DNA from 2 places in the Streptococcus sp. HMSC072C09 genome. Region 2 is predicted to be linked to the other one. Evidence: predicted binding sites of a transcription regulator. Region 2 holds the regulator's gene; the other holds the start of a gene.

Region 1 (12,429 bases), on a different contig from region 2:
CAGAGCTCAATGAAAAATACTATGGTCTTTCAAAAGAAGACAACCCTGAGATCCAATATGAATGGGCTCGGATTCCTCACTTCTACTATAACTACTATGTCTTCCAATATTCAACAGGTTTTGCAGCAGCTTCAGCCTTAGCTGAAAAGATTGTTCATGGAACACAAGAAGATCGTGATAAATATATCGACTACTTGAAAGCTGGAAATTCTGATTATCCACTCAATGTCATCCGCAAAGCAGGTGTGGATATGGAAAAAGAAGACTACTTGGACGCAGCCTTTGCGGTCTTTGAACGTCGGTTGAATGAATTTGAAGCCCTAGTAGAAAAATTAGGACTCGCATAAGATGGTAGAGTCTTATAGTAAAAATGCCAACCACAATATGCGCCGGCCAGTGGTTAAAGACGAGATCGTTGACTTTATGCGCACGCGTCAAAAACCGGTAGCAGGTGCCTTGGAGGAGTTAGAAGCATTCGCCCGCAAGGAAAATATTCCGATTATTCCGCATGAAACGGTAGCTTACTTTAGACTACTCCTGCAAGCCCTACAACCAAAGAAAATCCTGGAAATTGGGACAGCAATTGGATTTTCAGCGCTCTTAATGGCTGAAAATGCTCCCGATGCACAAATTACCACTATTGATCGGAATGAAGAGATGATTGGCTTTGCCAAGGAAAATCTGGCTAAATACGATCAGAGAAAACAAATCACCTTGCTTGAAGGAGATGCAGTAGATGTCTTGCAGGATTTAACAGAGACCTATGACTTTGTCTTTATGGACTCTGCTAAGTCTAAGTACATCGTCTTTTTGCCACGAATTCTCGAACTCTTAGAGGTTGGGGGAGTCGTGGTATTGGATGATATTTTCCAAGGAGGAGATGTTGCCAAGGACATCATGGAAGTGCGTCGTGGGCAACGAACCATTTACCGGGGGCTTCAGAACCTCTTTCATGCGACTCTCAATCATCCAGATTTGACCGCTAGTTTGGTGCCACTTGGAGATGGTATTTTGATGATTCGGAAAAATACAGAGACGGTAACCTTGCCAGATCCTAGCTCTTTTTAGGTAAATTTAAGGTATTCTCTCTAATTTGTGGTAAAATAGAAGAAGTTTAAAAAGGAACGGAGAATAATTTTCATGAAGAAAAAACTTGTAGCAGGTGCTGTGACCTTGCTATCAGTCGTAACACTAGCAGCGTGTGCCAATGGCACAAACAAAGATATCGTGACCATGAAAGGGGACACGATTACAGTTTCTGATTTCTATAATGAAATCAAAAACAACCAAGGTGCTCAACAAGTTCTTTTCCAAATGACCATCAATAAAGTCTTTGAAAAAGAATATGGATCAAAAGTTTCTGATAAAGAAGTCGATAAAGAATTGGCTAAACAAAAGAAACAATTAGGCAAGCAATTCGATGCTTACTTGGCGCAACAAGGCTTGACGGAAGAAACAGCAAAGAAACAAATCCGTAGCAATATGTTGTTGGAATATGCAGTCAACCAAGCTGCTAAGAAAGATATCAAAGAGTCTGACTACAAGGCGGCTTTTGAATCTTACACACCAGAAGTAACAGCACAAATTATCAAGTTAGATTCAGAAGATAAAGCAAAAGAAGTGTTGGAAGCAGCTAAAGCGGAAGGTGCAGACTTTGCCCAAATCGCCAAAGACAATTCAACAGATACTGCTACAAAAGACAAAGGTGGCGAAGTCAAGTTTGATTCAGGAACAGCAGATATTCCATCTCAAGTCAAAGAAGCTGCCTTTAAGTTGGATGAGAACGGCATTTCAGATGTGATCACAGTTTCAGCAGGTCAAAACTATTCTGCTAGCTACTATATTGTCAAATTGAATAAGAAGACAGAAAAAGGCTCTGACTGGAAGAAATACGAAAAACGTTTGAAAGAGATCATTGTTGATGGTCGTAAGCAAGATACCAACTACATCCGTAGCATTATTGCAAAAGCGATGACCAATGCCAATATCAAGGTCAAAGATGATGCCTTCAAATCAACATTTAACCAATATTTGCAAAATATCGGTGTTCAAACGAGCGATAGCAAATCATCATCTAAAAAATAGTTGACGGTTCCTTTTGGAACTTGTATAATGAAATAGTTGAGAATAAATCATTGTTACTCGGAATCAGAGAAGTGGCGGGGGTGTGAGCCATGGAAGAGAAATGATTTTGCTACTCGGCTGAGACAATTGCATATAAAATGAAGAATGACAAGTTCATTGAATGAAGGTGGTACCGCGGTTTTTCGCCCTTCGTTTAGTGGCTTGTCTTTTGTTTATGGGCAGTTGTCTGGAGCTTTTTAAAGGAGATCAAAAGATGCGAACCTATCAAGTGAAACAAAAATTTCGATTGGGTGGCGAGCGGTTCGATATCAAAGATGAGTTGGGAAATGTTGAGTACCAGGTTGAGGGATCTTTTCTTAAGATTCCCAAGACTTTTACCATCTACGATAAGAATGGACAAGAAGTGAGCCATATCACCAAAAAAACAATCAGCTTTCTTCCCAAGTTTGTGGTTGAGTTGAAGGATGGGGATCGCTTTTTTATCCATAAAAAGCTGACGCTCTTCAGGGATAAATACGATATCGAAGATTTGGGACTGCGGGTACAGGGAAATATCTGGGACCTAGAATTCAAATTGTTTGATGATCGGGATCAAATCGTCGCTGAGATTAGCAAGGAACTCTTTCATCTAACCTCTACCTACCAAGTATCGGTGTATGAGGATGAATACGCTGATTTAGTCATCTCACTTTGTGTCGCCATCGATTATGTCGAAATGTTAGAAGCTGGCGCAAATTAATCTTAAAAAAATTAGGAGACAAATATGAAACAATTATCTAGTGCACAAGTTCGTCAAATGTGGCTTGATTTCTGGGCAAGCAAAGGCCACTCTGTAGAACCATCTGTTAGCTTGGTTCCTGTAAACGACCCTACACTTTTGTGGATTAACTCAGGGGTTGCCACTCTTAAGAAATACTTCGATGGAACCATCAAACCTGAAAATCCACGGATTACAAATGCTCAAAAAGCCATCCGTACCAATGATATCGAAAACGTAGGGAAGACTGCTCGTCACCATACCATGTTTGAAATGTTGGGGAACTTCTCTATCGGAGATTACTTCCGTGATGAAGCCATTACGTGGGCTTATGAACTTTTGACAAGTCCGGAATGGTTTGATTTCCCTAAAGACAAACTTTACATGACCTATTACCCTGATGACAAGGATTCATACAACCGTTGGATCGCTGTTGGGGTAGATCCAACTCACTTGATCCCAATCGAAGACAACTTCTGGGAAATCGGTGCGGGACCTTCTGGACCAGATACAGAAATCTTCTTTGACCGTGGAGAAGCCTTTGACCCTGAAAATATCGGTCTTCGTCTGCTTGCAGAAGATATCGAAAACGACCGTTACATCGAAATTTGGAACATTGTCTTGTCACAATTTAACGCTGACCCTGCTGTTCCTCGTAGCGAATACAAGGAATTGCCACACAAGAACATTGATACGGGCGCAGGTTTGGAACGTTTGGTAGCCGTTATTCAAGGGGCGAAGACTAACTTTGAAACAGACCTCTTCATGCCAATCATTCGTGAAGTGGAAAAGATGTCTGGTAAAACCTATGATCCAGATGGAGACAATATGAGCTTCAAGGTGATTGCTGACCACATCCGTTCGATTTCATTTGCGATTGGAGATGGGGCTCTTCCAGGTAATGAAGGACGCGGTTACGTTCTTCGTCGTCTCCTCCGTCGTGCTTCCATGCATGGTCAAAAATTGGGGATTGAAGGAACCTTCTTGTATAAATTGGTTCCAACCGTTGGGAAGATCATGGAAAGTTACTACCCAGAAGTACTTGAAAAACAAGACTTTATCGAAAAAATTATCAAGAGTGAAGAAGAATCATTTGCTCGTACCTTAAACTCTGGTCAACACTTTGCCCAAACCATCGTTGAAGATTTGAAAGCCAAAGGTCAAACAGTGATTGCCGGTCAAGATGTCTTTAAACTTTATGATACCTACGGATTCCCAGTAGAATTGACAGAAGAAATCGCTGAAGAAGCTGGAATGACAGTCGATCGTGAAGGTTTTGAAGCAGCTATGAAGGAACAACAAGAACGTGCGCGTGCATCTGCTGTCAAAGGTGGATCTATGGGGATGCAAAATGAAACCCTTCAAAACATCACAGTTGAAAGTAGCTTCAACTACAATGCTAGCCAATTGCCTTCTAAGTTGGTAGCAATCGTAGCGGATAATGCAGAAGTAGAAGCTGTATCTGAAGGGACTGCATCACTGATCTTTGCAGAAACTCCATTCTACGCTGAAATGGGTGGACAAGTTGCGGACCATGGTCAAATCTTGGATGCTGCAGGAAACGTCGTAGCGACAGTGACAGACGTTCAAAAAGCACCAAATGGACAACCGCTTCATACGGTTGAAGTTCTTGCTCCACTTGCCTTGAACCAAGAATACACTTTGGCTATTGATACCAATCGTCGTCATCGTGTTATGAAGAACCACACAGCCACTCACTTGCTCCATGCGGCTCTTCACAATATCCTTGGTAACCACGCAACCCAAGCGGGATCTCTCAATGAAGTAGAATTCCTTCGCTTTGACTTCACTCACTTCCAAGCTGTGACTCCAGAAGAATTGCGTGCTATTGAACAACAAGTCAATGAAAAGATCTGGGAAGCAATCGCAGTCGAAACGATTGAAACAGATATTGATACTGCTAAAGAAATGGGAGCTATGGCCCTCTTTGGTGAAAAATACGGTAAAGAAGTTCGTGTTGTCACTATCGGGGATTACTCTGTTGAGCTCTGTGGTGGTACCCACGTAGGCAATACTTCTGAAATTGGTCTCTTCAAGATTGTCAAAGAAGAAGGGATCGGATCAGGAACTCGTCGTATCTTGGCAGTAACTGGTAAGGAAGCCTTTGAAGCTTATCGTGAACAAGAAGATGCTCTGAAAGCAGTCGCAGCAACCTTGAAAGCACCTCAACTCAAAGAAGTTCCTCACAAGGTGGAAGGTCTTCAAGAACAACTCCGTCAATTGCAAAAAGAAAATGCAGAATTGAAGGAAAAAGCGGCAGCAGCGGCAGCAGGGGATGTCTTCAAGAATGTTCAAGAAGCAAACGGTCACCGTTACATTGCCAGCCAAGTTTCTGTATCAGATGCAGGTGCCCTTCGTACCTTTGCAGATAACTGGAAACAAAAAGACTACTCTGATGTGCTTGTTCTTGTCGCAGCCATTGGTGACAAGGTCAACGTCCTTGTTGCTAGCAAGACAAAAGATGTGCATGCAGGTAATGTGATCAAAGAATTGGCTCCAATCGTCGATGGACGTGGTGGTGGTAAACCAGACATGGCCATGGCAGGAGGAAGCAACCAAGCGAAAATCCAAGAATTGTTGGATGCCGTAGCAGGTAAATTGTAATAATCGGAGAGGTTGGATGTTTGTCCAACCTCTTTTTTCAAAAAAAAGCAGATCCAATTAGAAAAAGATTGCAACAAAAAAACCTTTCCGTCTGGAAAGGTTTTTGTCTTATAGTCCGTAGTTATAATCGTCATCCTGCATGGCTTCTACTTCACCGAGAAGGTAACCATTTCCGACTTGAGAGAAGAAGTCGTGGTTAGAAGTACCGGTTGAGATTCCGTTCATGACGATTGGGTTAACGTCATCTGCTGAGTCTGGGAAAAGCGGATCTTGTCCCAAGTTCATGAGGGCTTTATTGGCGTTGTAGCGAAGGAAGGTCTTGACTTCCTCTGTCCAGCCCACACCGTCATAGAGGCTCTCTGTGTAGCCTTCTTCATTCTCATAGAGGGTGTAGAGAAGATCATACATCCACTCTTTGAGTTTTTCTTGGTCTTCTTCTGGTAATTCGTTAAATCCAAGTTGGAACTTGTAGCCGATATAGGTTCCGTGAACAGATTCGTCCCGAATGATCAACTTGATGATCTCAGCTACGTTGGCCAATTTGTTGTTTCCAAGATAGTAGAGAGGTGTGAAGAAACCAGAGTAGAAGAGGAAGGTTTCAAGGAAAACGCTGGCGACTTTCTTTTCAAGAGGGGTCCCATTGAGATAGATTTCGTTGATGATTTCTGCCTTCCTTTGAAGGAAAGGATTGGTGTTGGTCCATTCGAAAATCTCTTCGATTTCTGACTTGGTATTCAAAGTAGAAAAGATAGAAGAGTAAGACTTAGCATGGACAGATTCCATAAATTGGATGTTGTTAAAGACAGCTTCTTCATGGGGAGTACGAATATCCGCACGAAGAGCCTGAACACCTGTTTCAGATTGCATGGTATCTAGAAGGGTCAATCCCCCAAAGACTTTACCAACTAGGTCTTTTTCTTTATTAGACAACTTTCTCCAGTCATCCAAGTCGTTTGACAAAGGGATACGTGTATCCAACCAGAATTGCTCTGTCAGTTTTTCCCAGGTCGATTTATCGATGACATCTTCGATCGCATTCCAGTTAATGGCTTTGTAGTATGTTTCCATTTGCATCACTTTCTTTTTCTATTCATTCAATCGTTACTATTCTACCATAAATTGATAGAATACCGCACAAAAAGTCGGCGAACCGACTTTTGATAGCTATCTAGGATAGCGGATTAGATGACACAGCTTTCACATTGGTTGGCGCCAACTTCTCCACCATCATCTGTAAAGGTACGGACGTAGTAGATAGACTTGATACCCTTGTTAAAGGCGTAGTTCCGAAGGATAGACAAGTCACGAGTGGTTTGTTTGTTTTCAGTTTTCCATTCGTAAAGACCCTTTGGAATATCGCTACGCATAAAGAGAGTCAGTGAAAGACCTTGGTCTACGTGTTCAGTTGCGGCAGCATAGACATCGATGACTTTTCGCATATCCATGTCGTAGGCAGAAGTGTAGTAAGGAATCGTTTCCGTTGACAATCCTGCTGCAGGGTAGTAGATCTTACCGATTTTTTTCTCTTGGCGTTCTTCAATCCGTTGTGTAATTGGGTGGATAGAAGCAGATACGTCATTGATGTAGCTGATAGATCCATTTGGTGCGACAGCCAAGCGGTTTTGGTGGTAAAGACCATCTGCTTGAACTTTAGCACGCAGTTCTGCCCAATCCTCAGCACTTGGGATAAAGATATCTTTAAAGAGTTCTTTGACGCGATCAGATTTTGGTACAAATTCTCCAGTCGTGTACTTATCAAAGTATCTACCGTTGGCATAATCAGATTTTTCGAAGTTGTGGAATGTAACACCACGTTCACGCGCGATGTTGTTTGATTCTACGAGAGTCCAGTAGTTCATGAGCATGAAGTAGATACTTGTGAACTCAACAGACTCAGGGGATCCGTATTCAATCAATTGTTGCGCAAGGTAGCTGTGAAGTCCCATAGCTCCAAGTCCGAACGAATGCGCCAGTTTATTTCCGTGGTCGATAGTTGGAACGGCCACGATATGAGAACTATCGGTAACGAAGGTCAAAGCACGGACCATGGCACGAATCGAACGTCCAAAATCAGGTGAAGTCATCATGTTAACCACGTTGGTTGAACCAAGGTTACATGAGACGTCAGTTCCCATTTGGACAAATTCTTGGGCATCGTTGATCAAGCTTGGTTCTTGAACCTGGAGGATTTCTGAACACAAGTTACTCATGATGATTTTCCCATCAACAGGGTTTGCCCGGTTAGCAGTATCGATGTTGACTACATATGGATAGCCAGATTCTTGTTGCAATTTAGAAATTTCAGTTTCCAAATCACGTGCTTTAATTTTTGTCTTGCGGATGTTTGGATTAGCAACCAACTCATCGTATTTTTCAGTGATGTCGATGTAATTGAATGGTACTCCGTATTCACGTTCCACAGAGTATGGGCTGAAGAGGTACATTTCTTCATTTTTACGAGCCAACTCATAGAACTTGTCTGGTACGACGACGCCAAGTGAGAGAGTCTTAACCCGAACTTTTTCATCAGCATTTTCTTTCTTAGTAGAAAGGAAGGCGATGATGTCTGGGTGAAAGACATTGAGGTAAACCACCCCAGCCCCTTGGCGTTGTCCCAATTGGTTAGAGTAAGAGAAGCTATCTTCAAAGAGTTTCATAACAGGTACGACCCCAGAAGCGGCTCCTTCATACCCCTTGATCGGTGCTCCAGCTTCACGAAGGTTGCTGAGGGAAATCCCAACCCCACCACCGATACGTGAAAGTTGAAGGGCAGAGTTGATGGAACGTCCGATCGCGTTCATATCATCGGTTACCTGGATCAAGAAACATGAAACCAATTCTCCACGGCGGGCACGTCCAGCGTTTAAGAAAGAAGGAGTCGCTGGTTGGTAGCGTTGGTGGATAATTTCGTTTGCGATGTCTCGCGCGATAGCTTCATTTCCATCTGCAAAATAGAGAGCATTGAAGAAGACACGGTCTTCCATGCTTTCAAGATAGTATTCTCCATCATTTGTTTTCAAAGCGTATTGGTTATAGAATTTGTAGGCCGCCATGAAGGACTTGAATTGGAAGTTTTGGTCTTTGATAAATTGGGCCAATTCCTCTAAAAATTCAGGACGGTATTTCTCGATAAAAGCTCTCTCAATGTAATTGTGCTCGAGAAGGTACTGAATCTTGTCTGTAATCGAGTCAAAGGCTTTAGTATTTGGTACAACATTTTCTTTAAAGAATGCATCCAAAGCTTCTTTATCCTTATGAAGCATGATTTGGCCGTTTACTGGACGGTTGATTTCATTGTTAAGACGAAAATACGTCACATCTTCAAGAGATTTTAATCCCATAATAATCCTTTTCTAGTTCAAAAAAATGAAGAGGAGAAGTCCTCTCTTCCCAAGTAAAAAGTCTAGTGTTAGGTTGCTAACGCTAGACCCTATTTAAGCAAAATACTGTGTTTATTATGAAAGTTTCTTCAACTTAGCTGGTTGAAAACCAGAAAATACTTCATCCGGTGTTTGAATAACTGGAGCAGCATTGAAGCCAAGGTTCTTAACATGCTCTACAAATTCTGGCTGTTCGTCTAAGTTAATTTCGCGGTATTCCACATGATTGCTATCGAGGAATCGCTTGGTCATTTTGCATTGAACACAATTATTTTTTGAATAAATGGTTACCATTTCTTTTCCGTTCTCCTATCGAAATATAAATCTGTAAACAGTATAAACAAAATCCAGCAACTTGTCAACAAAATAAAACTAAATATTGTGCAAAGAGATGAAATGGAGTTTTCAAAGCACAATATATTGTGGTGAGTGAAAAGTGTGAAAATCGAAGAAATGGGATAGGAATAGGCTTTAAAGCATCTTTAATTAGTTATAATTTTTTGGTGAATCAATATCCTGTGGTTAAACAGCTTCTTTTCATTGAAAGCGGAGGAAAATGTTACTTATAATATAGTAGAAAATTGAAAAGATATTTTCTCTGTTCTTCAGTTGCTTCTTAAAATGTATCTAAATTGGGATTTTTCGCAGTCTTTTTCTGTAAGTCAGTGATAAAAATCTTGAAAAAAATTTCAAAAGATGATATAATACCAAATTGTAAGGGTTATCAAAAGGTAACTCAAAAACTATTTTTAAAAAGGAGAGTCAAACTATGGCTTCTAAAGATTTCCACATCGTGGCAGAAACAGGTATCCACGCACGTCCAGCAACTTTGTTGGTTCAAACTGCTAGCAAATTTGCTTCAGATATTACTCTTGAATACAAAGGTAAATCAGTTAACTTGAAATCAATCATGGGTGTTATGAGCCTTGGTGTTGGTCAAGGAGCAGACGTTGTAATCTCTGCAGAAGGTGCTGACGCTGATGATGCGATCGCAGCTATTTCAGAAACAATGACTAAAGAAGGATTGGCTTAAAAATATGACAAAAATGCTAAAAGGAATTGCAGCATCTGACGGTGTTGCCGTTGCTAAGGCATATTTGCTCATTCAACCAGACTTATCATTTGAGACTGTTTCAGTCGAAGATACAAGTGCAGAAGAAGCTCGTTTGGATGCAGCTCTTGAAGCTTCACAAAACGAGCTTTCTCTTATTCGGGAGAATGCAGTAGCAAGCCTTGGTGAAGAAGCAGCGCAAGTTTTTGATGCGCATATGATGGTTCTTGCTGACCCTGAAATGATTGGTCAGATCAAAGAAACGATTCGTACGAAAAAAATCAATGCAGAAGCTGGCTTGAAAGAAGTCACTGACATGTTCATTGCGATCTTTGAAGGAATGGAAGACAATCCTTACATGCAAGAACGTGCAGCAGATATTCGTGACGTTACCAAACGTGTCCTTGCCAACTTGCTTGGGAAGAAATTGCCAAACCCTGCTTCTATCAATGAAGAAGCAATCGTGGTTGCGCATGACTTGACTCCATCTGATACAGCACAGTTGAACAAAAAGTATGTAAAAGCTTTTGTCACGAATATCGGTGGACGTACCAGTCACTCAGCTATCATGGCTCGTACACTTGAAATCGCAGCTGTTCTTGGTACAAATAACATTACAGAACTTGTCAAAGATGGCGATGTTTTGGCTGTTTCAGGGATCACTGGTGAAGTGGTGATCAACCCTACTGAAGAACAAATCGCAGAGTTCAAAGCAGCTGGTGAAGCTTATGCTAAACAAAAAGCTGAATGGGCTCTCCTTAAAGATGCGAAAACAGTGACTGCTGATGGAAAACACTTCGAGTTGGCTGCTAACATCGGTACACCTAAAGATGTTGAAGGTGTGAACGATAACGGTGCAGAAGCTGTTGGTCTCTATCGTACAGAATTCTTGTACATGGATTCTCAAGACTTCCCAACGGAAGATGACCAATACGAAGCTTACAAAGCTGTTCTTGAAGGTATGAATGGTAAACCTGTGGTTGTTCGTACAATGGATATCGGTGGGGATAAAGAACTCCCTTACTTTGATCTTCCTAAAGAAATGAACCCATTCTTAGGTTTCCGTGCTTTGCGTATCTCTATCTCTGAGACAGGTAACCAAATGTTCCGTACACAATTGCGTGCCTTGCTTCGTGCATCTGTTCACGGTAAATTGCGGATCATGTTCCCAATGGTTGCTTTGTTGACAGAGTTCCGTACGGCTAAAGGTATTCTTGAAGAAGAAAAAGCTAAATTGCTTGCTGAAGGTGTTGCTGTGGCAGATGATATCCAAGTAGGGATCATGATTGAAATCCCAGCTGCTGCAATGCTTGCGGACCAATTTGCTAAAGAAGTTGATTTCTTCTCAATCGGTACAAATGACTTGATCCAATACACAATGGCTGCTGACCGTATGAACGAACAAGTTTCATACCTTTACCAACCATATAACCCATCAATCCTTCGTTTGATCAACAACGTGATCAAAGCAGCTCACGCTGAAGGCAAATGGGCAGGTATGTGTGGTGAAATGGCCGGTGACCAAACTGCTGTTCCACTTCTTGTCGGAATGGGCTTGGATGAGTTCTCTATGTCAGCGACATCTGTCCTTCGTACACGTAGCTTGATGAAGAAACTCGACACAGCTAAAATGCAAGAATACGCTAACCGTGCTCTGACTGAATGTTCAACCATGGAAGAAGTGCTTGAACTTTCTAAAGAATACGTGAACGTAGACTAAGAATGAATCAAATACTAAGACACATCTGTCTTAGTATTTTTTTTGATTTTTTTACTTTTTTTATAAAAATGTCCATTTCATTCGTAATAAACTAGTTAGTAATAAAAACATTGACTAAAATGTTCGGTTTTTTGTTTAAATTTCCTCGTATATATAGTATAATCGTAAGTAAGAAAAGGGGGATGACCAAGGAAGGATAGAAAAGGTTCGGGAAAGAAAATGGAAAAACTTTTCCTGATATTTTTACATGATTTTACAGGAATCAACTTGAAAATTAAGTGATTTTATAGTAAAATAATATCAAATAGAAAACGCTTTCAAAAGCAAAGAGGTGAGTATATGGATAGAAGCACAGACTTATGGACATTTGGAAGAGGGGATAATTTCCATCTTCAAGAGTACTTAGGAGCTCACAAGGAAACAAGGGGAGAACAAGAAGGCTTTACCTTCCGTGTTTGGGCTCCCAATGCTCAGGCGGTGGATCTGATTGGTGATTTCACTGATTGGGAAGCTCGTAAGATTCCAATGGTTCGTAATGAAGGAGGCGTCTGGGAAGTCTTCTGTTCCGATGCAAAAGAGGGAGATATATACAAGTATTTGGTGACTCGACAAAATGGTCATCAGGTGCAAAAAATCGATCCTCTAGCGTTATGGATGGAAAAGAGACCCAATACAGGATCTATTATTAAGACCATTCCAGAGAAAAACTGGAAAGATGGTCTCTGGAGAGCACGCCGTAAAAAACTTGGTTTTAAGGAACGACCTGTTAATATTTACGAGGTTCATGCAGGATCTTGGAAACGAAATGAGG
Region 2 (12,429 bases):
AGAACGCTCGTCTGGCAAGCGACGAATGCGAAGGGTCCATAAGAATTGACCAGAGTATTCATCCTCCTGCCCGACTGCTGATAAGACATAGCGTGTTGCTTTCTTTTCGATTTTTGGAAGGACCTGGTCTAAAAACAAACTTCCAAAAGAGACCTTCTCCTGCGTTTCTTCAGTCGCCGTGGCATCTTCTTCAAGACTTGCAAGAGCTGCTTTCCCACTGTCATCATTCTTCAAAAAAGCTTCCACAGCTGCCAGATGCGTACAGAATTTTTTCTTTTGAAAGAAAGCACAGCTACAAAAAACGGCATCGTCGTCCAAACTGTACCGCAAGCTTTCTTCTTCCACCCGAAAATACAGGTATTTTTCATTTACTTCCTGAAGGGAAACTTTCCCAGCTTCATAGAGAAGGCTCCCTTGTGAACGAACCTTCCCAGGAATTAATTTTGCCATGTTTACCACCTTAGATTAATCCCTTTATTATACCATATTTAAGAAAAAATTATAAAAGATAATTTTACTATTAAAAGGATTTTAACTTACTTTTAGAAAAAACTGAGACAGTATTGTCCCAGCTTTTCACCTGATTTCGTAATAGAGTTACCTCAATCAGCTATCCATGATTTTTCTCTTTTAACCGTCTGAGCGAACAATAGACAGAATAGATAAATAGAGAGGAGAAAGATCCTGATAGCCCACAGAAAAAGACAAAAAACACGACCTATTTTTTAATAAAATCCCCAACAATAGGATCAAGAGCTCCAAGCTTACGATCGAACCGAGAAACAAGAGATACAGATAGATTTTAAATAATAAGTACACAAACCTAAAGCTCTCATGATCTTCATGAGTTTACTCTACTCATCCTTAAAAAAGCATAAGGAATAAAGAATATCCGGACTATGAAACTACGCATCTGACTATCCTCCACTTCATTTTACCAACTTATTAAAAAAAGCAACGCTTATGCGCTACTTTTAGTTGTTTTCATAGTTGGAAGAATGAGCATTTTATCATTTGAAATATCCTTCTCCACTTTGATCCATTTGTCTCATATTCCCTACTTCCGTTTTCGCGCAATCAAATGGATTGGAGTTCCTTCAAAAACAAAGGCCTTGCGAATTTGGTTTTCTAAGAAACGGAGGTATGAGAAGTGCATCAGTTCTTCTTCGTTAACAAAGACCACAAAAGTTGGCGGCTTGGTTGCCACTTGTGTCGCATAGAAGATCTTGAGGCGTTTTCCTTTGTCGGTCGGCGTTGGATTAATGGCAATGGCATCCATAATCACATCGTTCAAGACAGCTGAAGGAATCCGTGTATTTTGACTCTCACTGATCTGTTTGATCATCTCTGGCAACTTGTGCAAGCGTTGTTTGGTTAAGGCAGAGACAAAAACAATCGGCGCATAAGAAAGGTATTGGAATTGATCGCGAATGTCATCTTCCCACTGCTTCATGGTATGGTTGTCTTTTTCAATAGTATCCCATTTATTGACAACAATGATCATACCTTTACCAGCTTCATGAGCAAAGCCAGCGATCCGCTTGTCATACTCCCGAATTCCTTCTTCGGCATTAATGACCATCAAAACCACATCTGAACGGTCGATGGCACGCATGGCACGCATGACAGAATATTTCTCAGTGTTTTCATAGATTTTACCAGATTTGCGCATACCGGCTGTATCGATCATGGTAAATTCTTGGCCATCTGCATCGGTAAAATGGGTATCGATGGCATCCCGTGTGGTTCCAGCAACAGGGCTTGCGATAACGCGGTCTTCTCCAAGGATCGCATTGATCAAGCTTGATTTCCCAACATTTGGGCGACCAATCAAGCTAAATTTGATGATATCTGGATTTTCTTCTTCTGTTTCATTCGGAAGATTTTCAATGATGGCATCGAGCACATCTCCAGTTCCGATCCCGTGGACAGACGATACCGGTAGTGGCTCACCCAGTCCTAAGGCATAAAAGTCATAGATATCATTGCGCATCTCTGGGTTATCCACCTTGTTGACTGCAAGAATCACCGGTTTATGGGTCTTATACAAGATACGAGTGACATATTCATCCGCATCCGTGATCCCTTCTTTCCCAGAAACGACAAAGACGATCACATCTGCTTCGTCCATAGCAATTTCTGCCTGATGCTTGATTTGCTCCATAAATGGGGCATCTACGTCATCAATCCCCCCTGTATCAATGATACTAAATTTCCGATTCAACCACTCAGCTGTTGCATAAATGCGGTCACGAGTGACTCCTTCTACATCCTCAACGATGGAAATCCGCTCACCGGCAATCCGGTTAAAGAGCGTCGATTTTCCGACATTGGGACGGCCTACAATCGCAATAGTTGGTAGGGCCATGATTTCCTCTTTTCTAATGAAAGGCGAGACTTCAGTTCAAGAACGCCTCTCTTCATTTCATAATAGTTTGTGTTTTTCTAGTAGTTTTTTGGTCTCTTCTTGTTCAGGTTGACCAAATTGAGCTGCAAGGCGCTCGCTCCAGCTGTCGGTTGCACGCGCTCCAGCATAATCTGCCTGAACCTTGTCATAGGCAATCACAACTGAAAGGTCTTGTTCTTGGTATTCTTCTTCAAAAGCAACCTGCTCCAATGGCAAACGTGGTTTCACTGCATGCTGCTGATTAGGTACTCCGAGAGCAATCCCAAAAACAGGGTAGGTATAGTCTGGCAGACGGAAGAGTTCTGCGACTTCTTCTGAACAGTAACGTAACATGCCGATAATCACTCCACCATAACCGAGACTTTCAGCTGCCAATAGCGTATTTTGAGCTGCTAGAGCCGCATCCACTGAGGTAATCAGTAAATTGTCTACCCCTTCAGGATGGAAATCTTGCTCATGAAGTTTGACAGCTTTTCCAGCGCGGTTTAAATCCCCAACAAAGAGGAGAAAGACATCTGATTGGCGAATCGCTTCTTGAGGAAGCAAGTCGTAAAGAGCTTCTTTCTTTTCCTTGCTTTTGACCACAATCACAGAATAAGACTGAAAGTTTTTCCAACTTGATGCCATCTGCCCAGCTGATAAAATTTCCTTGAGGTCAGCTTCTTTGATGGCTTCTTCCTTAAAACGGCGAACAGAAAAATGAGATTTCATTAAACGGATGGTTTCATTCATCGACGATTGACTCCTTCCAGATGGATTTCCTTGGCCAAAAATTTTACGCGCTCCATGACACGTTTGGCCTGCCAGGTTTCATCTCCATTACGCGAAGCTGCAAAATGACGTTCCAACTCTTCAAAATTAAAGTTAGAAGTAAAGAAGGTTGGGAGATTTTCCTGCATTCGGTGCTGCAAAATCACTTGTAAGATTTCATCTCGCACCCAGGCTGACATCTGTTCCGCACCGATATCATCGAGAATTAAAATTTCGGCTTTTTTCACCTGATCGACGGTTTCTTTGACCAAGCCTGAACTGATGGCATTTTTAACATCGATAGCAAAACTTGGAAAATGAAGTAGGGTAGTAGAGGCCTGGCGTTTTTCGGATAAATCATGAGCCAAGGCTGCCATCATGTAGCTCTTTCCTACTCCGAAATCACCATAGAGGTAGATCCCCTTTTGATATTCAGGATAGTTGGCCACAAAATTAGCTAATTCTTCAAAGGCCTCAAATCGCCCCTTATCATCGAGTTCTACCTTGGCTAGACTCGCTTCTTTCAAGGTTGAAGGGAGATTGATCAAGTTGAGACGTTGGTTGATCGCAGCTCGTTTTTGGGCTTCGATTAACTCTGGTGTTTCCTCATAAGCGACATCCGCATAGCCTTCATTCATGGTGAGGATGGGCTTATAACCTTTGGCAATATAATCCGGATCTCCCAATAAGAAACGGTTGCGTTCACTAATGTATTGATTAAATTTTGAAATACTCCGTCGAATTTCTTGTTCAGACAAAGACTGGTCCTTGATAAAGGCAGCAACTTCTTGGTCTGCCAAGATCTGTGCGACCAAATCCTCATAGTTAAATTGACGCGCACGGTTCATGTGAGACATAGTTTGACCTACACTTTCCATCTACTCACCTCCTTGATTCAGTTTTTCTAACAGGCGTTGTTTCTCTTTAGCAAGATCCACCTTTTCTGCTTGACTGGTTTGATTTTGATAGTTTGGTTGGCTCCACTTGGGAACATTGCTGTGCTTGCTCTTGGCTGATGTAGGACTCGTTCCCTTGTTTCCTTGAGCCTTAGCTTGTTCCTGGCGTTCTCGAACTTTTAAAATCGCCAGTTCTGCACTGTTGACCCCTTGATAAGAAAAATCATTTCCTACCTTCAAAGCATACTTTTCATTGAGATTAGCAGACTGGGTCTTATTAAAGGTCAACAATAAGATGATATTGATCACCTCATCTAATAAGCCTAGATCAGCTAACTTGGATAAAGTCTTGCGTTCGCTCTGCGTAATGGTCGCATTGCGCGCCTTCTTAATCTCTGCTAGAAATTGTAGGCTGGATTTTGCCTTAGCTTCCCTCAGAATGGTTTCTTCCTGACGGCTATAGGACATGCGTGGTTGCTCTTGGCTCGCCTGAGCCAACTTTTGCTTCATTCTCTTTGGAGAGACAATCCGGTCTACAGCCGTTTCTTTTGCTAGGAGATAGGTTTCATACCAGGTCCATTGTTGTTCTTCTGCGATGGCAAAGAGGGCTAAGGTTGCTTCTCCTTCATCCGCAAAACGAAGTCCATCACGCCCCATCATTCGCTTAAACATCTCCATATCAAACTGCTGTTTCTTACTTGGAAGAACGGTCGTCTCCCCAGCATCTAGTCCAAAGACTTGCGAGAAGGAAACTTGCCGTCTAGTCCCTAAAGAGCGTGCTGGGAGCAAATCCTCCACGGCCTTTTCCCCAATCTTTTTTTCAAGCAAGCGTTTAAAAACAGCATTCGAAAAAAATTGTTCTGAGGCAAGAGGAGCATGTAATTGGATGGCGATCCCAACTTCTTCCTCATAGAGATCGATCAACCCCATAGCAATTAAGCGATCAAAGGCTAGTAGCAACTGTGGAAATCCTATATTCAAGTGATTGAGGATTTGAGCAAGTAAATATTGTTTTTCACCCTGATCATAAGAGGCCAGCAGATAACGATAAACTGCTACCGTTTCCGTCTCCAAAATAGGCAGGTAATACTGCTCCAATGCAGCCCCTGCCGGTGGAAGAAGATTATTTTTTAAAAATGCGAAAGGCGTATTGGGCTTCATCTATTTTTCCTTTTTCTTCTTGGTTCCCTTCGTAATTTGTTTCAAGAGGGTTTCTAACTCACCGACATCCTTGAAACTCCGGTAAACACTAGCAAAACGGACATAGGTGATCTCATCTAGATCTGCTAACTCATCCATGACCAACGAACCAATATACTCACTGTTGATTTCATTATCACTTTGGCTCCGAACCTTTTGCTCTATTCGGTTTACAATTTCTTCGATTTCGTCACTAGAAACAGGCCGTTTTTGAGCCGAGCGGATAATACCGTTAAAGATTTTATCACGAGAAAATTGCTCGCGTGTCCCATCCTTTTTGACAACCACTAGGGTCCGCTCTTCCACTCGCTCGTAGGTAGTAAAGCGATAATGGCACTCTTCGCATTCCCTGCGACGACGGATGGTGTTCCCATCTTCAGCTTGTCGACTATCCACCACACTAGACTTACTTCCACCACATTTTGGACAACGCATTTGCTACCTCCTTAAACTGTTTTAACACTTCATTTTACCATAAATTGAATCGTAAAGAAAGCAGAAGAACAGGAGAATCCCCTATGCTTGCTCCTCATTGATCCATAAAAAAGAGTCGAAGGACGATTGAATAAAATCGTTTTCCTTTCGACTCTCCGTTAATATTAAAGTGACAATTCAGCTTCTAAGCCATAGTGATCACTGACATGGGCTTTGTTTTGACCATCAAAAATGACATGTAGACGCTGGATGTCCCATTCTGGACTTGCAAAGATGTAATCGATTCGCAATGGAACTTGATTGTCCGTCCAGCCATCGATTCCAGGGCCTACAGTATAAGTACCCTTGGTTTCTTTGGCTTCTATAAAGCTGTCTTGAAGTTTAAGGGAACTGGATAGAATCGTCTCATACCCTTCTTGACCAGCAGGATTATTGAAATCACCAGCTAGAATAAAGGGTTTGCCTACTTGGCTGAAGTAGTTCTCAATGCGTGGCCACTCAAATTGGAAACCTTTGTCCCACCAAGAAAGATGGACGCTGGCAACAGCAATTTCTTTGCCATCCACACTTGTATGGGCAACGGCCACTCGACGCGTATGATAGTCCGTTGGGTCATCCATATTGGATACCAAAATCTCATCCGCCTTCAAGGGTTGACGCGAAAGAACCGCTACACCCTCATTGAGATGATCATAACCAATATGGTTGTAGGCCCAAGTCCAATAATAATGGAGTCCTTGAGCAGCTAACTCTTCTACCAATACGCGAACAAAGTGATCTTTGTGAATGGCTACAGCTGATGGCAAAGCTTGATAATACTCATCTGTTTCGACTGTTTCTGAGGCCATTTCTTGATTGACCTCTTGGAAACAGATCACATCATATTGCGCTTCCAAAATTTGTTCCTTGAGGGTTTCAAATTTTTGCTGAGCATTCTCTTCCATCCAACTATGGGAATTTAATGTTAAAAATTTCATCCCCTGATTTCTCCTTCTCTCCAAATCAAGAAACGGCAAGAGGCCGGGTGCACTGCCCCAACCTCATTTTCTTTGCCGACGTCTCTTATAATTCTACTGTTGCAACTGGCGCATTTGCAGCCAATTTACCAGTATGTTCGACCTTAACGGATTTAATCGCATCTGCATTTGTGAAGACAACAATTGTTGAAGTTTCACGACCAGCTGCACGGATTGCATCAAGGTCTGCTTCCACCAAGAGGTCTCCAGCAGCCACTGTTTGACCTTCAGAAACTTTAACCTCAAATGGTTTTCCTTCAAGACTAACAGTATCTAGACCGATGTGAACCAAGACTTCCAAACCATTATCTGTTACCAAACCAAGGGCATGTTTGGTTGGGAAGACACTAGTAACTTTACCAGCAACTGGTGAAACGATGTGCCCATTTTCAGGCTCAACTGCAAATCCGTCTCCCATCATTTTTTGTGAGAATACAGGATCTTTCACATCTTCGATGTTAATCACTTCACCATCTGCAACAGAGTGAACTTCATCAGTTACCCCTTTAAAGGTTGCTTCAGCCTTTTGAACTGCTGTCATTTGGCTAGGAAGTGTTTCAGGAATAACTTCACCTGAATCAAGAACGTCTTGGATATCAGATTTCAATACGTCAGCTTTAGGTCCGTAGATCGCTTGGACCCCTTGTCCTTTCATGACAAGACCCATAGCGCCTTCAGCTTTCCATTGTTCTTCTGTTCCGACTTTTTCAGCGTCCTTAACGGTTACACGAAGACGAGTCATACATGCGTCAACGTCGACGATGTTAGCACGTCCACCAAGAAGGTTGATAATGTTAATGACTTGTGAGCTTGCTGAGCTTGTAGCAGCACCTGCTGCTGCACCATCTCCTGCAGGGGCATCATCATTTTGTTCATAGTTACCGTTACGTCCTGGAGTTGCATAATTGAATTTCTTAATCATGAAGTTAGCAATGAAGTACATGATAAAGGCAAAGAGGACTGTTACCCATACAAAGTTAAAGATATCTAGTGCCAAACCAGCGTTGATGGCCATTGGGGTACGTGTCAAGAATTCGATTGAACCGAATGAGTGGACACGAAGGTGAACCAAGTCAGCCATTGCAAAGGCAGCTCCTTGAACAAAGGCATAGATTAGGTATAAAGGTGTTGCAATGAACATGAACATGTATTCAATTGGTTCAGTAACACCTGTCAAGAATGTAGCAAGGGCAGTTGCAAAAAGCATCCCTTTGTATTTTTCTTTCTTATCTGGGTCCACATTGCGATAGATAGCAACTACAACCCCCATCAAGATACCAAATGATCCAATCATTTGACCAACTTTGAAACGAGCTGGTGTGTACGCATGAAGCAAGTGTTGGTATTGGCTAGGATCTGCCTTCTTCAAGTTAACAAGGTCTGTTACCCAAGCTAACCAAAGTGGATCTTGTCCAAATACAGTTGTTCCTTTGGCAGCACCTGTAAGAACTTGGTAGCTACCACCCAATTGAGTATAGTTGATTGGAATGGTCAACATGTGGTGAAGACCAAACGGCAAGAGAAGACGTTCCAAGGTACCAAACAAGAATGGTGCCAATACTGGAGCTGTTGATTGTGAGTTGGCGATCCAGACACCGAATCCATTAATTCCTGATTGAACCACTGGCCACAAGGCTGCCAAAACCAAGGCTGTAAGAGCTGAACGAACGATAACAACGAATGGGACAAAGCGCTTCCCGTTAAAGAAAGAAAGGGCTTCTGGAAGTTTACGGTAGTTATAGTATTTATTGAAAGCAGTTGCTCCAACAAAACCTGAGATAATCCCTACAAACACCCCCATATTAAGTGCCGGTGCTTCAAGGACACTAATGAAGTAGTCTGCAACTTTAATTGATCCACCTAAGATCGTATGAACGGTAGCATCCTTATCAGCCAACATTGCAGATGTAACTCCAAAAACTGCACCGGTAATACGGTTAATCAAGATGAAAGAGAGACCAGCCGCAAAGGCACCCCCAGCACGCTCTTTGGCCCAGCTACCACCGATAGCGAGTGCAAAGAGGATGTGAAGGTTACCGATAACCCCCCAACCGATTTGTTCGAGAATCCCACCTGTAATAACAAGTGGAGATAAATTCGGGTTGATCATAGGGATTGATTTCCCGATTGAAATCATCAACCCAGCAGCTGGCATGACAGCGATAACGACCATCAAGGCCTTACCAAACTTCTGCCAGAATTCAAAGCTAAATAAACTTTTGAATGATCCTTTATTCATCATTCAACCTCCTTATATTGTTTAAGGCTTTTGTTTTTAAGAAAACGTTTGCGCTTAATTTGTTTCTAGTATACCACATTTTAAAAATTTGTAAAGCCTTACATTCATTTTTTTCTCTAAATTTTATCTTTTTTTATCTTTTTTTAGCCAAATCCTTTTTAAAACCCATCCTTTTCAAACGCAAACGTTTCCCTTGAGTCATAAAAATATTCGAACCCTCTAAGGGTTCGAATATTTTATTCTAATGTGTCTTGCATGGCATAGCCAATCCCACGAACGGTCTTAATATAGCTTTTTTGACCGGGTAGATCAATTTTCCCACGGAGATAACGGATATAGACGTCCACAATATTAGTCTCACCTGTACTCTCGTACTTCCAGACACTTTCCAACAACTGATCTCGTGTCACCACCTCTTTGCTTCCCATCAGAGTCGCTAAGAGATCATACTCTCTGCGGGTTAAACTAATCATGTCTTTCCCACGATAGACGGTATGGTGTTCCACATCAATGCGCAAATTGCGGTATGATGTTGGGATTTTCATTTGGCTACAATGTTGGTCAATATAATCACGTCCTCTAAAAATGGCTGTGATCTTATCTACCAAATCGCTGATAATAAAGGGTTTAACCATATAGGAAACGGCAAAGCGCTGAATACTCTCTTTGTGCTCAGCAATTTTTTCGCGGCTATCCAAAACAATCAAAACAGAAGCTGGGCGAATCCGACTGATTTCCTCTGCGAATGTTTCACCAGACATATCTGACAAATCGTAATTAAACAAGATCAGATCATATTTGGTCGCAGCGATCAAGGCCAGACCCGCTTTTCCATCCTCGACCACATCAACTTGATACCCCTCTTTTTGAAGTTCCAAATCAATGAAGCGAGCGATTTGCTTCTCATTTTCTACTAGTAGAACTCGTTTGACCATAGAGCAAGATTATTTTTCGTCGTACCAAGAATAGTGGAAGGTACCTTCTTTGTCTTTACGTTGGTATGTGTGAGCACCAAAGTAGTCACGTTGTGCTTGGATCAAGTTCGCTGGAAGATCCGCTGAACGGTAGCTATCAAAGTAAGTGATGGCTGCTGAGAAGGTTGGTACAGGTACACCTGCTTGAACAGCAAGAGCTACAATGTCACGAACTGATTGTTGGTACTTAGCAGTGACATCCAAGAAGTACTCATCCAATAGAAGGTTAGCAAGATCTGCATCGCGGTTGTAAGCATCTGTGATCTTTTGCAAGAAACGAGAACGGATGATACATCCATCGCGCCAGATAGATGCGATGTCCGCAAATGGCAAGTTCCAATTATTTTCTTTAGAAGCAACACGCAATTGCGCAAAACCTTGTGCGTAAGAGATGATTTTTGAGAAGTAAAGGGCTTGACGAATTTTTTCGATCAACTCAGCCTTGTCTCCTTCAAATTTGAATGCAGCTGGTTTTGGAAGAACCTTGCTAGCGTGTACACGTTCTTCTTTGTAGGCAGAGATGTAACGAGCAAATACTGACTCAGTGATGAGTGACAATGGTACACCAAGGTCAAGCGCTGATTGGCTAGTCCATTTACCAGTTCCTTTGTTTCCTGCAGCGTCCAAGATGTAGTCTACGATTGGTCCATCTTGACCTTCGTCGTCTTTGCGTTTCAAGATATCCGCAGTGATTTCGATCAAGTAGCTGTCCAATTCACCCTTGTTCCATTCAGTGAAGATTTCAGCCATGTCTTCTGCAGAAAGACCAAGCAAGTGTTGCATGAGGTCATAGCTTTCTGCGATCAATTGCATATCCCCGTACTCGATCCCGTTGTGGACCATTTTCACGTAGTGACCAGCTCCATCAGGACCGATGTAAGTCACACATGGTTTTCCATCTTCAGGCGCTTTTGCAGAGATTTCTTCAAGAACGTCAGCTACCAAGTCATACGCTTCTTTTTGCCCACCAGGCATGATTGAAGGACCTTCAAGGGCACCTTTTTCCCCACCAGATACACCAGTACCAATAAAGTTGATTCCTGAGCTCGCCAATTCTTCATTACGACGGATGGTATCTTTATAGAAAGTATTTCCTCCATCGATCAAGATATCACCTTTGTCCAAGTGTGGAAGAAGGGCTTGGATGGTTGCGTCTGTACCAGGTCCTGCTTGAACCATGAGCATGATACGACGTGGTTTTTCGATTGAGTTTACGAAGCTTTCGATATCATAGCTTGGCACAAAGTTTTTATCAGGATGGCAAGCAATCACATCTTCTGTTTTTTCTTTACTACGGTTAAAAATGGCAACTGTGTAGCCACGAGATTCGATATTAAGGGCAAGGTTACGACCCATTACGGCCATACCAACAACACCAAAGTTTGCTTTAGTCATGTGACACTCCTCTTTATAGTTTGCCTTTATTCTACCATTTTTCCTCCTCAAAAGAAAGCAGAAAATAGCTTCCCGCCTTCTCTAGAGGGAGAAGATCATGCAAGTCATTTGATCTTAAAAACAAAAGCGCCCGAGAAACAGTTCTCAGACACTTCTTGATGAATGGCATTAATCTTCTTTAGAAGCTAACTCCTCTGCTTCAATGACCGGTTGTTCTCCTTCTTTGAGTTTATTGACCGTCATATTGACCCCAAGAGCTCCTGCTAGCAATTGACGAATATCAAATCCGGCTCCTTGAGAGACTTGGTCGATACTTTGCATAATATCGCCCACCATCTTAGAAGCATTGCCTTCCCCGTACATGGTGATCTTATCAACCTTGGTTAATGGTTCTGCGACAGCACGCGCAATTTCAGGCAACTTATCAACGACCATTTCAGTAATGGCAGCTTCTTGCATTTTCTTCATCGCTTCGGCCTTTTGGTCCAAACCTTTGGCTTCGGCTTCCAGTTTCAAGCGAATGGCTTCAGCCTCAGCACGACCTTTGGCTTCAATAGCTTCGGCCTCTTGCAATTGAGCAAATTTCTCAGCTTCGGCTTGGGCTTTCCGAGCTTCGGCTTCTTTTTGTGTTTCGAAGAGCTCTGCTTCCGCCTTGCGTTGGCGTTCAATCAATTCTGCTTCTGCAGCTTGTTGACGCGCATATTTTTCAGCTTCAGCTTGTTTGCGGATGTTGGCATCCAATTCTTGCTCACGAACCTTAACTTCGCGCTCTTTGACTTCCGCTTCTTTTTCCTGTTTCATGATATTGGCTTCGGCTGCCACGCGCTCTTGTTCACGACGTTGCACTTCTGCCTCAATCCCTTTAGCGGCATCTGCTTTTGCTTGGGCAATATCTGCTTCTTGCTTGAGGGCTGCTTGTTTAAGTTTTAATTCGTTTTGTTTTTGTGCAATTTCAAGATCGGCAGCGACGCGTTTGTCGTTGGCCAATTTATCTTGTTCTGCTTCGACTTCCTTGCGTTCGCGTTCTGCTTTGGCTTTGGCAATCAAGGCATCTTTCTTAATGGTTTCAACATTTTCAATCCCGAGGTTATCGATGACTCCCCCTTCATCAGAGAAG

What was found. Region 2 encodes NrdR, which represses ribonucleotide reductase genes. Its sites were predicted from a motif close to ACACNATATATNGTGT; they were not measured.
Region 1: the regulator NrdR is predicted to act here: its motif matches at 9,258-9,273, upstream of nrdH (glutaredoxin-like protein NrdH).

What each region holds. Positions count from the first base shown of each region.
Region 1 is NZ_KV811485.1:192,807-205,235, forward strand. Features, by position in the region: gene pepF (oligoendopeptidase F) at 1-347, shown strand, start outside; gene HMPREF2893_RS01020 (O-methyltransferase) at 349-1,068, shown strand; gene prsA (peptidylprolyl isomerase PrsA) at 1,141-2,085, shown strand; gene HMPREF2893_RS01030 (LURP-one-related/scramblase family protein) at 2,339-2,824, shown strand; gene alaS (alanine--tRNA ligase) at 2,849-5,467, shown strand; gene nrdF (class 1b ribonucleoside-diphosphate reductase subunit beta) at 5,576-6,535, opposite strand; gene nrdE (class 1b ribonucleoside-diphosphate reductase subunit alpha) at 6,649-8,808, opposite strand; gene nrdH (glutaredoxin-like protein NrdH) at 8,923-9,141, opposite strand; gene HMPREF2893_RS01055 (phosphocarrier protein HPr) at 9,617-9,880, shown strand; gene ptsP (phosphoenolpyruvate--protein phosphotransferase) at 9,885-11,618, shown strand; gene glgB (1,4-alpha-glucan branching protein GlgB) at 11,958-12,429, shown strand, end outside.
Region 2 is NZ_KV811501.1:146,666-159,094, forward strand. Features, by position in the region: gene HMPREF2893_RS06500 (pilus expression-regulating Snf2 family helicase) at 1-450, opposite strand, end outside; gene der (ribosome biogenesis GTPase Der) at 1,058-2,368, opposite strand; gene HMPREF2893_RS06510 (nitroreductase family protein) at 2,426-3,139, opposite strand; gene dnaI (primosomal protein DnaI) at 3,136-4,035, opposite strand; gene HMPREF2893_RS06520 (replication initiation and membrane attachment family protein) at 4,036-5,214, opposite strand; gene nrdR (transcriptional regulator NrdR) at 5,215-5,688, opposite strand; gene HMPREF2893_RS06530 (endonuclease/exonuclease/phosphatase family protein) at 5,853-6,665, opposite strand; gene HMPREF2893_RS06535 (PTS transporter subunit IIBC) at 6,751-8,943, opposite strand; gene HMPREF2893_RS06540 (response regulator transcription factor) at 9,180-9,878, opposite strand; gene gndA (NADP-dependent phosphogluconate dehydrogenase) at 9,888-11,312, opposite strand; gene HMPREF2893_RS06550 (flotillin family protein) at 11,481-12,429, opposite strand, start outside.